Regions from separate parts of the Desulfitobacterium dehalogenans ATCC 51507 genome, predicted to be linked through region 1. Evidence: riboswitches for the same ligand, from Rfam matches in the RefSeq annotation. Region 1 holds a riboswitch; each other region holds the start of a gene.
What was found. Region 1 has a riboswitch for cyclic di-GMP ahead of DESDE_RS22730 (LPXTG cell wall anchor domain-containing protein). Riboswitches for the same ligand answer to the same signal wherever they lie in the genome.

Region 1 (5,342 bases):
TTCTTCCATACTAAATGCTTCTTTTTTTGATAGGAATCTTTTACATCGTATATAAACACATTTGAATTCACTTCCTGCTCTAAAAAAGATATATTAAACATATTGTCCAAGGAAATTCCTTCTCTAAAATAGTTTATCTTGATTTCAGAAATATATCTTATAAACTCTTGATATGGATACGCTTTTATTTTTCTGACGATATCTGCTTTTATCCAAATAGGATTGATCTCTGTCTCTTTGATTTTTTTCTTCATTAAGTCTACTGCATTTTTCCAACTGACTTCAACTGAGTTGCCTATTCCTTTCGTAACATAGGCTCTGGAGTTTCCGTCGCTAAAAGATAAAAAAACTACGTACTTTGGCTTGTTCGAAAAAAACAGTTCCATATTTTCTGACACAACGGTTTTTTGTGCAAATATTTGATCTTTCAATTCATCAAGCATTTTTTTTAGATCAGAATCGTCCTTAATTTTGTTAAGTCGGTTCACTTAAGTCTTCCTCTCTAACTTTCATCTTTCTTAGTCAAACCTATTGTTTTCATCTCTCTTAAACATTTTACTACACATATTGTTAAAAAAATCGATAAGGCCGGAATTAAATCACGGCCTTATCAGTCTATATTGGGTTATATTTCTATCATCATCTATGCTTTCTTAATTTTAATCCTAAGGCGGCCATTAAGGTACCTATGCCGTAGAAGAGCCCAGTTCCGGCACCACCAGTCTGAGGCAAGGCGCTTAATGGTACTTCTTCATCCAAAATCTCTATTGTACCCGCCGGTATTTCTTCATCTAAAATCTCTATTGGACCCACCGTTACTTCTTCATCCAAAACCTCTACTGGACCCGCCGGTATTTCTTCATCCAAAATCTCTATTGGACCCACCGTTACTTCTTCACCCAAAACCTCTACTGGACCCGCCGGTATTTCTTCATCCAAAATCTCTATGTCGGCGTCAGCGTCGGCATCGGCATCAGCGTCAGCGTCGGCATCGGCGTCGGCATCAGCGTCGGCATCGGCATCAGCGTCGGCATCAGCGTCGGCGTCGGCGTCGGCATCGGCGTCGGCATCGGCATCAGCGTCGGCATCGGCATCAGCGTCGGCATCGGCATCAGCGTCGGCATCGGCATCAGCGTCGGCATCGGCATCAGCGTCGGCATCGGCATCAGCGTCGGCATCGGCATCGGCATCGGCATCAGCGTCGGCATCGGCATCGGCATCGGCATCAGCGTCGGCATCGGCATCAGCGTCGGCATCGGCATCAGCGTCGGCATCGGCATCAGCGTCGGCATCGGCATCAGCGTCGGCATCGGCATCAGCGTCGGCATCGGCATCAGCGTCGGCATCGGCATCAGCGTCGGCATCGGCATCAGCGTCGGCATCGGCATCAGCGTCGGCATCGGCATCAGCGTCGGCATCGGCATCAGCGTCGGCATCGGCATCAGCGTCGGCATCGGCATCAGCGTCGGCATCGGCATCGGCGTCAGCATCGGCATCAGCGTCGCTGTCAGAATCCGAATCGCTGTCGGAGTCCGAATCACTATCGGAGTCGCCATCGTCATTCGGAGTAAACCCAGACCCACCAGCCCATCTTACTTCATTAACAGAGTCTTTTCCTGTTCCAGAACCAAGCGTTATTTCTCGTATTTCGCCATTCACTGAATTCGAAACGGTAATTGTATATTTATTTATTACTGTATTTTTTCCGTTACCTTCTTGTACATAAATGTCAAACGATCCCTCAGGAATATTTCCTTCGGCAACAATCTTCCAATCCTTATTTGAATCAACAATAATTTTTAATGACCAAGAGTTCTCTGCGTCATCGCTGCCTCTGTACATTTCGGAAGAAGCACCATTACCATTCGATGTGTGGTCGCCCTCAAAATCAACTTTAACATTACCCCATCCATTGCCGACTGTCTCTCCACCAGATTGGGAGAGAGAGGTATTCGAGGTTATTGTATAACTACCCACACTTGAAGCAGATACATCATTATTTGAGGCTGACCTTATGCCGACATTTGATAAATCATCATCAGAATTAACATCTTGATAAACTGAATCATCAGCATCAGCGTCAGTATCTGAGCCAGCGTCAGCATCAGCATCTACGTTAGTATCCGCGTCAGCGTCGGTATCTGTATTTATATCGTATACAACCCCATCAACGATCAACAAACCATTCTCCAATTGACCAGAGTCATCACCAGGCTGTTCCTGTTGAACATTGGTATTAGCAAAGGCCATCGGAGTTTGTGCGATCGGTCCAAATGTTGCTATCGTAAATGCCGCAGTTGATGCTGTAAGTCTAAGCAACAATTTTCTTTTTTTCCTCTGGTTCCGTTCCCAGTTTGCCTGCTTTCTAGTTAAATCATTTGATAATCTTCTCGACAAAACCTTCATCCTCTCTACATTAGCTTGCAATGTAAAGGTGGGTTGCACTATTTGCTCCGCGTGTTTCAAGTGCCCATATAAGAAACACGTTTCAAAGCATCCCTTTAAGAATCTAAAAGCCTAAAATGATTCCTCGTCAGAAAAATGCTATAATTAAAACTCTTGCTATCATTATCTGTTTCGTCAGTCACATAGCAGTCATAATTTTGAAAATCAACTATTCTCTTTTTTGAGTTTCATCTATGAACCATTACCAGCATGTATTCAGATGCCGGATCTGGTCTTTCTTATTTGCTGCAAATAAAAAAACCACATGTTTCACATCCCTGTTTGACTCGGGAGAATGAAACATGTGGCAGTTGGATTGTCTTCAATATTCATACACTTTGTTAAAATCCTTAGCGTTCTTTACCATTGTAATCTTAGGATTCTTTGCGATTACCTGAAGATCATAGGTCGTGTCGATTACGATCCATTGGCCCTTGCTCTCGTCGTATACCTCATTCCACGCATGATAGCCGGCGGCATTTTTCGGAGCATATCCCTTAACTAATTTTGCAGGCTTTCCCTGACTTCTCAGCATTGCCGCATATAATGAAGAAAAATCGTAACATATCCCCTTTTTCTCGGCAAGGGTCTGATCAATTACCGGAAGATAATCGGTGGACAGCGTAGCAAGCTTGTTGTAATCATAGGAGTTGTTCTTAACCATGTAATCCCATAATACAGTAGCCTTCTTTCCCAGATCGTCGATATCCTTGGTGAGTTCCGCCGCTTTCGCGACGGCCTTGGAGTCCACATTCCAGTTGATAGTCTGAATCGAGGTCAGGTACACGGAATTGGGATTGGTTATCTTCACATCGACGCTCTTGGATGCAATCAGCTTGTAGGAGTTTCCGGAGGTATTGGCAAGAAGACTGATCTTATACGTTCCGTCGCCCAACTGCAGCGGATAACTTTCTGTCTTTCCGGAGCTGTTGATATCGTAGGTATACTTCTCGTCCTCTTTTTGAATCATTACCTTCGTTTTACCGCCCCCGTCATAGGTTATACGGATCACTCCTTTGCCAATGTCGCTCGTATTGAAATAATCGGCTGCAAATACTTCGGAAGCCCCGGCCATAATCCATATAACAAATGCAGCTATGCAAAGCAGTAATCTTCTTTTCATGCGTTCCGCCTCCTTATTTCCATGTATCCAAAGTATCTTCCGCGTCATCAGATTTGTTGCCGGCCACTGCTTCCATCATTAATTTCAGCATTTCCAATTCGCTTCTGAAGTTTTGGCACTTACCGCCTTCCGCCCATGCAATGCTGCCCTGCCAGGTAGCATTCTGCTGAAATTGTATTTGTATCGTAAACGTAGCCTTACAATCGTTCTTTTTTGTCGACTCACTCATAAGAAGCCCTCCTTAATCTATTATATACCTAACTGCTTGGTCAAAAAAAACATATTTTTTCATCGATCGTCTTAATTATGGGATGCCCCAGTCACAATTCAATCATAAAAGATACAATATTTATTTTTGCAGATTATTTCTTTAAGGTTTCCGCAATCATGCCTATCATTTCCAATTCACTGCGGAACCGCTTGGTTTTCTGTTCCGGAAGCCATGATAGTGTACCCTGCCAGGTCGAGTTCTGACGGAACTGGACGTGAAGAAGAAAGGCTGGCTGCTTGTCTTTCATCTCTTCCGGAGAAACTTCTCTGAGTCCGCGGGGCGGATGCTTCTCCTTCCTGGACGGCGACTCGCTGAAGCTTCTCTTCTCATGTGTCGCCTGGGGAAAATTGACGTAATCAAAAAAGTCGTCCAGAATGCTTAACATTTGTCTTATGCCCTGAAAATCGATGGCGATGGCGTAGGAATCGTTATAAAGAGTCCCCGCAACATCATGATTCTCCGTTGTCTCAATCATCACCTTAAATTTCGCGATGTTGCTCGAAATAGTACTCTTCTCAAATTGAAACATCTCTCTCCTCCAATTCGATCGGATCGAGTGACTGAAATTGCCCAAAAACTTCAATGCTGTTATGGAAGCCGCTTTCGTTGATCTTCCACACAAGTCTGTTCAATACCGTGTTGGCGTCTTCATATGTAAGGTTGGAAAGCAAGAGAAGAAACTGCGTCCTCCCGTATCTTGTAACGACGTCATCCTTGCGCAGGGAGGAAACGATGGCATTTTTTATCTTATCGAAGGTCACGTCCAGACTCTCTCTCGGAAGCTCCTTCTTGTTTTTACCCGTAACGGTGAGCAGTGCGATAAAAATAGATTTTCCCGACCGGAGCGCCGCTCTGGCCTCAAGCTGATAAATCATTTTAAATTGTTCATAATTACAGTAAACAGCGCCAAGGATCTTAGCCACTTCTTTCAGGTTATCCTTGATCAAGGCGATATCCTGGTTCAGGGCCGTATTTTTATTGGTCGCGTCGTGATAGAGCTTGGTTACCAGATCGGAAGGCCTGACTCCCAGTTCGTCATAAAACAATTTATTCACATAATTGTAATGATCGACGGCCTTGTCGTGATTCTTCAATCCGATCAAGGCTTTGAGCAAATTAGCATGGTTCGTTTCTACAAATGGATCGATGACAATCGCTCTGTGGCAGATTTCTTCCACTGATCTGAAATCTTCTCTTTCCAGCAGGATTTCACAGCAGGCGGCCACGGATTCCATATAGATGCGCTGATAATACACGTTAAAGGGAACGATCCACTCCTTGAATGAGGACTGAGGCATAAAATTCCCTTTATAAATATTGATCATTTTTCGATATCTGGTGAGAAGTTCATCTTTGCTCAGACTTTTCTGCTGGGTTTCCTTATAGACCGCTTCCAACTCATCCACATCGACAATGCACGGAACATTCTTATTCCATACGTAAGCGCCGTGCTTGTAAAGGATAACCTCGTCTTCCAGATCGAGTGAATTCTTCAGCGTTACT
Region 2 (5,342 bases), 2.0 Mb from region 1:
TGCATATTGCCTGGCAAATTCCTCGCTTATTTGTTTTTGTACCTTTTGATAGATCAATTCATGTTGTGAGGTTATTTTTGCAGTGGTATGCCCAGTGGTACCTTGTAAAATGTGATCCGCCTCAAGTACTACTGTTTTTACTCCCTCTTTACTCAGCCAATAGGCGCATAATATACCAGTAATACCGCCTCCGACAATTGCCACGTCAACCTTCATATCCTTATCCAAGGTGGAATAATCAGTATTGGCTGTTGAGGCCATCCAATAGGGTTGAGGTGGTTTTGTAAAATACTCTTTTGTCCTTTCGCTCATGATGATCCCTCCATATAGCCTTGTCATAGTCTTAAAGTTTATTTTGCACTCTCTTACAGTGAAATATCCGTATAAACTAAAGAGTAGATAATTATTAAGGGGTAAGGCCCTGTGCCTAACCCCTATTTTTTTGCTATACAATTTTTTTATTTTAAGTATAAGAAGCCCACCCTTTTCCGCCCTTAAACTCCGGTACTCCTCTGTTTATTATGCGAAGGTAATAATTTGCTTCCCGCAAAAGATGGTCCGTAAGCAAAGCGGTCATAGCCCCCTTAAGTTGGCACGCAAGCAGCATCTCTGTACTTGCCGCTTTGAAATCACGGATGGCAACTGTAGCACGCCGACTTTCACTCGTCATTTGTCCCAGGTTGATTGGTGGTTTTGCATCATCGGGAAATTTGCTAACCAATTGGTGAAAGTACAGGGCGAAATCATTTGCTTTTTTGATCATTGCCTGTTCGGAAAAATCCAGGAGTTGCCTCATCGCTTCAGCATGTACCATCATATTGTAGTTCCAAAACTTTTCTGCTTCGGCCACACTGGAATAAGGATCGAGCACTTGACGATTCTGTAACCGTCGTAAAAGTGTAATATAGTTGAGGGTTTCACGGCGTTGATGGGCATAAATGGACGGTAACTTGGTGGTATATAACCGACAATGGATAACATCCTGATACACTTTCTCCATAAATTCAGCAACAGAACTGGCACAGGTCAAAATTTGTTCGTTTAAAGCGGAAATATTGGCAACGCGTTCGGGACTTAATACTGGCGTGGACAAGGGCCCTGGAGTTAAATTCGACTCTTCAACAGTGATCGGTATTCCAATCCTAATCCCGGTTAACTCTACTGTTTTTTGTTCAGCCAACAATGTCTTACCTGTCAACAATTCCCCGGATAATAACACCTCAGGACTGATAACTCCATTGGACAAACGAATTGTTTGATGTAAAAAGCCTTCAAACAGACATTTAAATTCTTCGGCCTGTTGGATATAAGCAACATCTTTGCACATTAAATTGGCTTGCATGAAGATAAAGTGCTCTTTTATAATCCTTGTCCAAAAAAGATTGAGTTCAAGTGACTCTCGAATATAGTATTCAGCCATCGATACAGTACTCATAGGCACACCCCTTCTAAAGTGTATACAGCTAATGACACTTATCTGTCAAAGCATATTCGCAAATTCAGCAAAAATGCTATCTTTTCCCTTGTATAGCCGTAGGAGGTCTTGCAACCAATATTGTACCGGAGATGGTAGAAATTCATGGGGAAGCCAGAAGCCACAATCTGTCCGAGCTCCAAGCAATATCAATTGCCCAGGCTGCCATGCGTAAACTTGGCTGGGAACCTGTAGTAACGTCATCAGGCGGTGGAAGTGATGCAAACTAAAACTGGAGGTCATCGTTTTTGTTTATGTTATATTTTTGAGGGTAATGCCACAGTAAGTTTCTCATGTCTCAACTTCTCCAAAAAGTTATTTATAAGGTCCTATCACAATATTCGCAAAAAATAGTTTTACCTACTTACTTAATATTTGTAGCCCCACATCCGGGACAATTTACAGTGATTTGCTCTGGTAATGGTGCCTGTTGCAACACTGAATCATCTTGTACGGGCTGATTTAGCAATTCATCAATAATACGCTTAACTTCCTGTAGCACATCCAACGGTATTTTCTCCACTGTTGCAGAATCGTTAGATGCCACGATCTGTAGTGTGCCGCCGTGAAAAAGCGTGAACTTTTTGTTTACTGAACCGATTGCCGATAGAGGGATTTCCTTTTTGGTGCTGTTAAAGCCTTTTATCTTTTGGACGATGATTCTTTTATCCGTTACATAAACTTGCTCAGTCGGATCCGGAAAAGAGGCCCCAACTGCCAATAGTTTTTCCCCTTTTAAAAGTGATCTTTCTATTAAGTCAATTTGCTCCTGCATTGCTTTCTTTCTTCCCCAACCAGCATTTTTAATAGTAGCTTCAATAGTGTCATGTATACCATACCTTCTCCCCTTCTAACCTTAATAAAAACAGAGACTATTAGCCTATAATAAAATTAGAAACTATAAAATATACCGATTATAATTTAATAATATTTGACAAAAAGGAAGGTATTCCTTTAATTTCATCAGTGGCCGTTAACGCAATTCTCCTTTGCGTTTGCCTCTTTAGGCTTATATAACCTACATCTGCACAACTGCATCACCGCCTTGCGCAAATTCCCATATTGTGGCAAGTCTTATAGACAAAGCATAAACTGTAGTATCTTCGAGTAAAGGAGGAATTCAAATGGCACTTGGTTTTGACGGAGTTGAACGTCGTGAAGAGAGATTCGAAGGTATTGCAATCGTAGTTGTAATCATTCTTTTGCTTATCGCAATGGGAATCGTGTTCTAGTCTAAGTGCAAAATTTTAAGGAAGGAGGAATATTAATGGGCGGGTTTAGTCATTTTCCTCATATTTCACCGGTCGGTGCTCCACCACACATTGGACCAATTGTAACCAGCCGTCCCACTGTCTTCCCTGTCCCCCCAGTTACAGGTGTTGGCGTTGGCGTTGGCGTAGGAATTATCTTTATCGCAATTCTTATCCTGATTGCTCTTGGTGTAATTTTCTAAAACAATCAAAGGAAGGCCAGGCGAATTACCCTGGCCTTTTTGTTGTCATAAGCGGCTAGTTAATATTTTACCTAGCCACTTTAAATGGAAAAGAAGGAACAGTAATACGTTTAGGATTAAGGTAGACAGCATGGATAAATAAGCAAAAGGACTTCCTCTTTTCCGCCAATGAAGAGGAAAAGAAAAAAGTCCTTCAAGAGTATGTTGATCGAATTATTAAACCATCTAAGGATATTAACAGTTTTGACGTAGAGATAACCTACAGGGTTTATTTGAGAAGATAGATTTATTTACGAATTACCTTTCAAATTGTAATAATTTATAGTAGAATTGATTAGGTAATACCACATACCACATACCACATACCATTATACTTAGATATACTTCCTTATATTGCGACAAAGGCAAACTTAGCGAAAGCTGAGGACGCAAAGCTATGGGCCTTCCAGATCATGCTGATGGTTGCCAAGCTGCCGAAGTCTTCTTTTACTGTCGCTAAATGAATGCGGCTTTTTTTATTGTTTTTTCAGTCCTAATTTAGAATAAGTCTTCGGTAATATGGTCAAGACCATAAAGTAAATGGTCAAGCTCTTCTAGTAGGAACAAATTTTATTATGTGAGGAGGAACTATTTTGAAACTCAAGGCACGCTTATTCTCAATGCTCTTAGCTACTAGCTTAATTCCACTGTTAATCTTTTCTGCCGTATCCATACCCTCTTTTATCTCAAGCTCCCAACAGAGTTCCTATCAGCTAAGCCAGGACAAAATAGCAATTGCCAAAGCTGAAATAAACGGGATGTTGGATAAAAATTTCAATACCTTACATATGGTTGCCAATCAACCGGCCATTCGCAATTTCGATTTACCTAATGCGAAAAATATTCTGCTGGATGCCGTTAAAGTCAATCCCGAACTTATTATTGCTCTCGACGATACCGAAGGACAACAAGTCGTTAAAAGTAATGATGATGCCTTAACCAAAATCAATGAGCGAGATTTTTTTAAGCAAGCCATGAACGGTACAGAAGAGTATGTATCCGATATTCTCGTCGCAAAGGCTACCGGTGAATTGATTGTCGTGATCTCTACACCTGTTCGTGATATGAATAATAACATTGTCGGGGTTCTTCAAGCGAACATTCAACTCGCTCAGCTCAGTGACTTTGTCACAGAGCTTTCAGAAGGTGGTTCAAGCATCTATGTGATTTCCAGACAAGGGACCGTATTGGCCCATCCCCTTATCGAATATGTTCAAAACCAAGAAGATTTTAGCTCTTTAGAATTTGTGCAAACAGGTTTTACCGGACAGGATATGACTATACAAACGACCAATATTCAAGGTGAAGAGGTTATTGCCAGCCATACTTTGAACGAACTGACGGGCTGGTTAATCGCTGTGGAAACCCCTGTTTCGGTGGCGATGGCTTCCGCTAATAGACTCCTGTATACCTCAATCGGCTTGCTCTTAGCTGTGAGCATTGTTGTCGGCTTATTGGGCCTTATCTTTTCAAAACGATTTACCGAGCCACTCGTCCAGTTATCCTCCGTTATCGAAACAATTGCGAGCGGAGATTTGACAGACTTTGAAATTAAAATTAAGTCAAAAGATGAAATCGGCCAACTTTATGATAGTCTTAAGACAATGACTCAAAACTTAAGGGGACTTGTAGTCAACATTCAAGAGGTTGCCTCGACGCTAGCATCTCATTCCTTGCAATTATCGTCAACAACTGAGGAAACCACTCAGAGCTTAACCCAAGTCGTTACAACTATAAACGAAATGGCTCAAGGCAATAGCAATCAGGCTTTAATGATTCAAGGTTCAACAGATGCGATTAATACGGTTAATAATATCGTCAGCGAAGCTACGCAAAAAACAGATGTTGGTACAGTCAAGGCCAAAGAATCATTAGAGCTTGCTAAAGCCGGTCAAGAGGCTCTTGAACGCCAAAGTCAAAAAATAGAAGAAAACAACAAGTATTCGAATGCTGTTGGTCAATCGATCCTTCAACTGGCCACAATGGCCGATGAGATTCGCAACATGATCAGTGCAATCAACAGTATCGCCGAACAAACCAATCTGCTTGCATTAAATGCTTCGATTGAAGCAGCCCGTGCTGGTGATGCAGGACGAGGATTTGCCGTCGTAGCCGAAGAAATTCGCAAACTCGCTGAACAATCCGGCAGTTCCACCAAGAAAATTGAAGATATTGTCAATGGCATTAATGGTAAGGTGACGGAAGCCGTTAATAATATGAATCAGGCTAAAGAAAGCGTTGTTGTTATGGAATCTTCGGCAGAAGATACTAAAGAAAGCTTTGCGAAGATTTTTGCTTCAATTACTGAGCTTGCGCAAAACTCCTATGAAATTTCCATAGCCTTAGAGGAAATCAATAATCAGACGAAAGAAGTTG
Region 3 (5,342 bases), 1.2 Mb from region 1:
GGCCTTTTCCGGCTGAGGATGCACCTCAACAAGGATACCATCCGCCCCGGCCGCTACTGCGGCTTTCGTCATGGCAGGCACCAGATTCCAACGTCCGGTTCCGTGACTGGGGTCAACAATAACCGGAAGATGGGAAAGGGACTGAAGAGCGGGAACCATACTTAAATCCAGAGTATTTCTGGTGTAGCTTTCAAAGGTACGAATCCCCCGCTCACAGAACATGACCTGGTAGTTGCCGCCATCCATAATGTACTCTGCAGCCATCATCCATTCTTCAAGGGTCGCCGAGGGTCCTCGTTTCAAGAGGATGGGTTTATTGGTTTTGGCTACTTCTTTAAGGAGGAAGAAGTTCTGCATATTGCGGGCCCCGATTTGCAGGATATCCGTATAATGGGCTACAAGCTCCACATCCCGCACATCCACTACTTCAGTTACGACCAGGAGCCCCGTCTCTTCTCTGGCTTCGGCGAGAAGTTTTAATCCATCCTCTTCCAAGCCCTGAAAAGCATAGGGAGAAGTACGGGGTTTGAAAGCTCCTCCTCTCAAAAAGGTAGCCCCTGCTTCTTTAACAGCGTGCGCAGTCTCTAAAATCTGGGACCGGCTTTCAACGCTGCAGGGTCCCGCCATTACGTGAATTTCGTCCCCGCCAATCTCATAGTCCCCTATCTTAACGATGGTATTCTCACTCTGAAACTCACGACTTACAAGCTTATAGGGTGCCAGAATGGGAACCACTTTTTCTACCCAAGGCAGGGCTTCCAGGTCCAGAGCCTTCAGTCGCGAACGATCTCCTACGGCACCAATGATAATCTTTTCTACCCCTTGGGATAGATGAATCTTAAATCCCTCCTGGCTCAAACGCTCATTGATTTCCTGAACTTCTGTCTCACCGGCTCCACGCTTTAATACGATAATCATAATTTTCCACTCCTTAACTACCATCCTACTTTTTTGTTTATATTACTCACTTGCAGCGTGAGCAAAATCTACCATAATACAACTCTACTCCACAAGATCTCTGCGTAAGTTAACCGCATCCCTTAGGTACACCGGGTGGATTTCTTCTTGAGTTAAAGAAGACTCTACATGAAGCAGCACTCGAATACATAGTGGCAGCGAGCCTGGAACAGGAATTTCATTCAGGCAGATCATAGGCACCCTATCCCAACCCAGTTGACGTGCGAAAGTGGCAGGAAATGCAACATCGATATCCTTGGTCAGGGTGAAGATGGCACTGATAATATCTTCCGTCGCTAAGGAATTACGCATCATCATCTCCTGCAAGAGTTCCTGTGTCGCTTGACGGATTTGTTCTACATCATTTTCTTGAATCGTAATGGCGCCACGTATACCACGAACCCTCGTCACATTACTTCATCTCCCTTTTAATCCATATTTTCTTTCGGAGACGCCCTATGTCCCAGGCCCACAGCCACCTCATCCAGATGCAATAAGCCCACTCCAAAGAAAACCGCCACCGACAAATGTTCATCTCTCCTGGCAATACCGATTTTCCCACCGATATTTAATCCCATAGCCTTTGGCATAATCTGACTCAATGCTTCCCGGGTGGCTCCGGCAACAGCCCCTTCATCTCCATGGGTTTCCTTAATGACCCCTTCCCGCTTGGCGGCAACTATGGCCCTTTCCACGATTTTTTTAATAGCTGTAAGATACTCACCGCCATAATCCACAGCCACAGTACGAATTCCGTGGCGACCAAAACCATCCTTCAAGTGTGCTTCTTCTTCACGGCTTTCGGCCATGGCCATGCGCAATGCCGCCATAGCAATTTTCTTACTTTCTGCAACCATTCTATTCATTCCTTTCCCTTAAGGGATTCCTTTGATTAGATTATCCATCTTTAATAGTACTACACTATGTACTTTTAGACATTAGTACATTTCCTAAAAAAGAGAATAAAAAAGACACCTACGGTGTCAATTATCTGATTCCACCGTCCTACCATCCTTCCATTATTCAATTGGGGGGAAAAATAGAAAACTAAACCGTCCTACAACTACATATCTCTACATCAGATGTTGAATTGGATATTAAATTATATTATATGATGCATCCGATCAACTTTCAAGCACGAATCTATAGTTCTACAGGAAAAATCCATTGCGGATGACCATACAGATTTGGGTTCAGAATTAAGCTTGAGTGTCTTGGCTTTTCTTAATTCCTAGCACTTTACCCGCGACCAGGGCAATGACTGCCGAAGCTGCACTGAAGAGGGCTCCCATTTTTGCTGCTCCTTGCAGACCCGGATCGATAAAGGCCACGCCTGAAACGAACAGGGCGACTGTGAGTCCCATAGCCGCTACCACGCCCGCCACAAGAAGCTCTTTATACCCCATGCCCTTGGGAAAGGGAAAGCCGATAACTGTTGCCAAAGAGCCCATTAGGAATATTCCCAGAGTTTTTCCTCCTAAGAGGGCAATGAAAATGAGCCATGTGAGGGTGCTGATTTCCGAGAACTCCACGCCCGCATTGGTTAACCCGAACAAAAGCAGGCCAAAATCCACGAAAATTTTCCACTCGTGCTCAAATGTTTTCAAAGTAGAATGATCTTTGGGATCATCCTCAAACAAGCCGAATTCCTCCCTGGGAGGGTGGGGCAGGAAGGGAACGATGAAAACCAGGGCCAGAGCCGGATGAATATGAGCCAGATAAAGCCCTGCCCAACTCAGCACTCCCCCTAAGACGATATAAGGCCAGTAGCTCCGAACATTTTTGCGTCGAAGCAGATAAGCGACCAGCATCCCTCCCACAGTGAGCAATAACCAGATCGGGGCCACCGGATTGGCGGGGTCAGGGTAAAAGAAGGCGATAATCATGAGACCGATGCCATCATCGACAATAGCCAAGAGCAATAAAAAGGAGACGGCAGCATGATGAGCCCCAAACACTACCCTTGCCACTAACCAAGCTAAGGCGATATCGGTGGCTGTAGGTATGCCCCAACCTTTAGCGAATTCGGAACTCCCTATCAGGGCATTTAAACCAATAAATACAAGGGCCGGGCCCAGAACACCGCCAAGGGTGGCCATTAAGGGGTTGACGGCCCGTTTAATGGGATTTAAGCTCCCTCCAGGCAATAGGCTCTGGGTGATTTCAACAGCCGCTATAGCAAAAAAGAACACCATAAAAATATCGTTAACAAAGAAATGAAGGGATAGGTCTCCCATAATTTCATTGTGCACAAAATGATGGTAATTCTCCGGCGCTAAATTAGCCCAAACAAGTGCAATAAGAACACCTAGAATTAATGGTATTGAAAACTCCTGCAAAAAATTAATAGTCTTTTTCTTCGTACTCACTGGATCTCCCCCTCAAGTCAATAATAATGTGTAAATAGGATAGACAGATTCATAATGTCGCGGTCCTGTAAGCACTCCTTTCCTAAAAAAGCATACAAAAAGAGAGTAGTCCAAAAAGGAACTACTCTCCCCTAAGAAGTTCTAAGCACTTGTAGCTTGGCGATCTTAGTCGATCTTGCGCAACGACCTTAGACCCATAGCTTTAGCGTCCTTTGCTTTAACAAAGTTTGCCCCAACCATTAGAAATATTTAATTTTTAATAATTTAGTATAGCATAGATAAACTGCCTCAGGCAATAACCGAGCAACATCTTTTATCCCATGTCCTAGCGGCTGACTCTTAAAGTTTGGACATTATGCTCGATAATAACCGTCTGATTAAGCCGAGGCTCTGTCAGGGCGGAATCTTTCCTGATCACCTGTATGCGCACAATGGCGGATACATTGGTTCCATCCAACTGAAGTATTCCTCCTTGAACAGGGATCTCCAATTCCCCTCGTGCTAAGGTTCCGAGAACTTTTCCATTTTGGATCACGCGGACCGGTGCGGCGGGAACAGCTTTGAGGGTTATCAGGGATGTTTGAGAAGTCGCTTCCTGAATTAAATTCGGTGTGACCGTACTTGATACCGGCGTACTGTCCAAGGAAGGCGCTTCTACGTTCTGTGCCACGGAAATATAATAATCCACAGGATCTTTAGCTAACCCTAAAGCCATCTGAGCTAAAACCAAGAAGACAGCTGAGAGAACGACCGCCCGAATAATAGCCTTCTCGAATTTAAGCAGACCTGACGAATAATTATGCCGACGTTTATTGGCACGGGCTGTGGTTCTCCCGGAACGAGGAATAAATCCATTTCGCTTCTTATTCTTACTAAAAAATTGCAAAGGACGCATAAACTTCACCTCATCACCAGTTTATGCGTCCTGTGTAGAACTAAGACATGATTATTATTTTTAGAGCGTGCAGATTCTAGTCATTTATTAAAGCGTATTCTCCCGCTCCTCGGCCAGCCCGGTATCCCATGGCAAAAGCTGCTTGCAGATTATAGCCTCCTGTCACTCCATCCACATCCACTACTTCTCCGGCCCAATACAGACCCTTGACCTTTTTGGAAGCCATGGTCTTCGGATCGATTTCTTTGACATCCACTCCTCCAGCCGTCACGATGGCTGCAGCTAGAGGTAAGGTCTCTTTGATGGATAAAGGGAGCTCTTGCAACAAATGCACCAGGTATTTTCTTTCTTCCCTATTGATACTATTGACCACTCTCTCAGGGGGGATTTTAGACAATTGGATGATTATGGGAATCAAGCTTTTAGGGAGGATCTCATCCAGTGAGTTCTTGAATTGCTTATTTAAGTATTTCTTAAAATCTCTTTGTACCCTCTGATCCAATTGTTCTGCCGTCAAGGCAGGTTTGAGGTTGATAGTCAGGTGAACCTTTTCTCCGCGGGCCAATACTTCTCCCGCCCAGCGGCTCAAAGTAAGAATAATCGGGCCGGAGACACCGAAGTGAGTAAAAAGCATCTCTCCAAATTCTGTTTGCTGCTTTTTCCCGCTATACCACAAAGCGGCTTCCACATTCCTTAGGGAAAGCCCTTGAACCTGAGTCACCCAGTCTTCGTGAGTTCTCAACGGAACAAGAGATGGCCGCGGGGGGATAACCTTATGGCCTAGCTTATGAGCCATCTTGTAGCCATCTCCTGTGGAGCCTGTAGCTGGATAAGAACCGCCCCCCGTACAGATGATCACCGACTTTCCTTCAAGGATTTTTCCATTGCCTAAACGCACACCCCAGACCTTCTCTTCACGAAGAAGTATCTCTTCCACCGTTTGTCCGGTAGCCAACTCCACTCCCGCATCCATATTATACTTGAGCAAGGCCTCAACGATTTGCTCGGCATCATCAGAGATAGGGAATACTCGCCCTCCCCGTTCTATTTTGGTCTCAACACCATAATGGGAGAAGAAGTCGCGAAGTCTTACATTATCAAATTCTCTTAAGATCCCATGG

Region 2: linked by a shared signal. The riboswitch ahead of DESDE_RS19365 (methyl-accepting chemotaxis protein) and the one ahead of DESDE_RS22730 (LPXTG cell wall anchor domain-containing protein) in region 1 are both predicted to bind cyclic di-GMP.
Region 3: linked by a shared signal. The riboswitch ahead of DESDE_RS13780 (Na+/H+ antiporter NhaA) and the one ahead of DESDE_RS22730 (LPXTG cell wall anchor domain-containing protein) in region 1 are both predicted to bind cyclic di-GMP.

Annotation. Positions count from the first base shown of each region.
Region 1 is NC_018017.1:1,680,747-1,686,088, reverse strand. Features, by position in the region: gene DESDE_RS08210 (glycoside hydrolase family 88 protein) at 1-488, opposite strand, end outside; gene DESDE_RS22730 (LPXTG cell wall anchor domain-containing protein) at 640-2,406, opposite strand; cyclic di-GMP riboswitch class II at 2,425-2,508, opposite strand; gene DESDE_RS08200 (transglutaminase-like domain-containing protein) at 2,768-3,568, opposite strand; gene DESDE_RS08195 (hypothetical protein) at 3,582-3,797, opposite strand; gene DESDE_RS08190 (hypothetical protein) at 3,931-4,368, opposite strand; gene DESDE_RS08185 (AfsR/SARP family transcriptional regulator) at 4,355-5,342, opposite strand, start outside.
Region 2 is NC_018017.1:4,041,513-4,046,854, forward strand. Features, by position in the region: gene DESDE_RS19345 (FAD-dependent oxidoreductase) at 1-312, opposite strand, end outside; gene DESDE_RS19350 (DUF2935 domain-containing protein) at 464-1,435, opposite strand; gene DESDE_RS21880 (hypothetical protein) at 1,567-1,704, shown strand; gene DESDE_RS19355 (PH domain-containing protein) at 1,839-2,249, opposite strand; gene DESDE_RS19360 (hypothetical protein) at 2,742-2,927, shown strand; cyclic di-GMP riboswitch class I at 3,321-3,405, shown strand; gene DESDE_RS19365 (methyl-accepting chemotaxis protein) at 3,560-5,342, shown strand, end outside.
Region 3 is NC_018017.1:2,854,644-2,859,985, forward strand. Features, by position in the region: gene aroF (3-deoxy-7-phosphoheptulonate synthase) at 1-918, opposite strand, end outside; gene aroH (chorismate mutase) at 1,003-1,368, opposite strand; gene DESDE_RS13775 (HutP family protein) at 1,386-1,814, opposite strand; gene DESDE_RS13780 (Na+/H+ antiporter NhaA) at 2,157-3,326, opposite strand; cyclic di-GMP riboswitch class I at 3,474-3,568, opposite strand; gene DESDE_RS13785 (hypothetical protein) at 3,652-4,221, opposite strand; gene DESDE_RS13790 (BaiN/RdsA family NAD(P)/FAD-dependent oxidoreductase) at 4,298-5,342, opposite strand, start outside.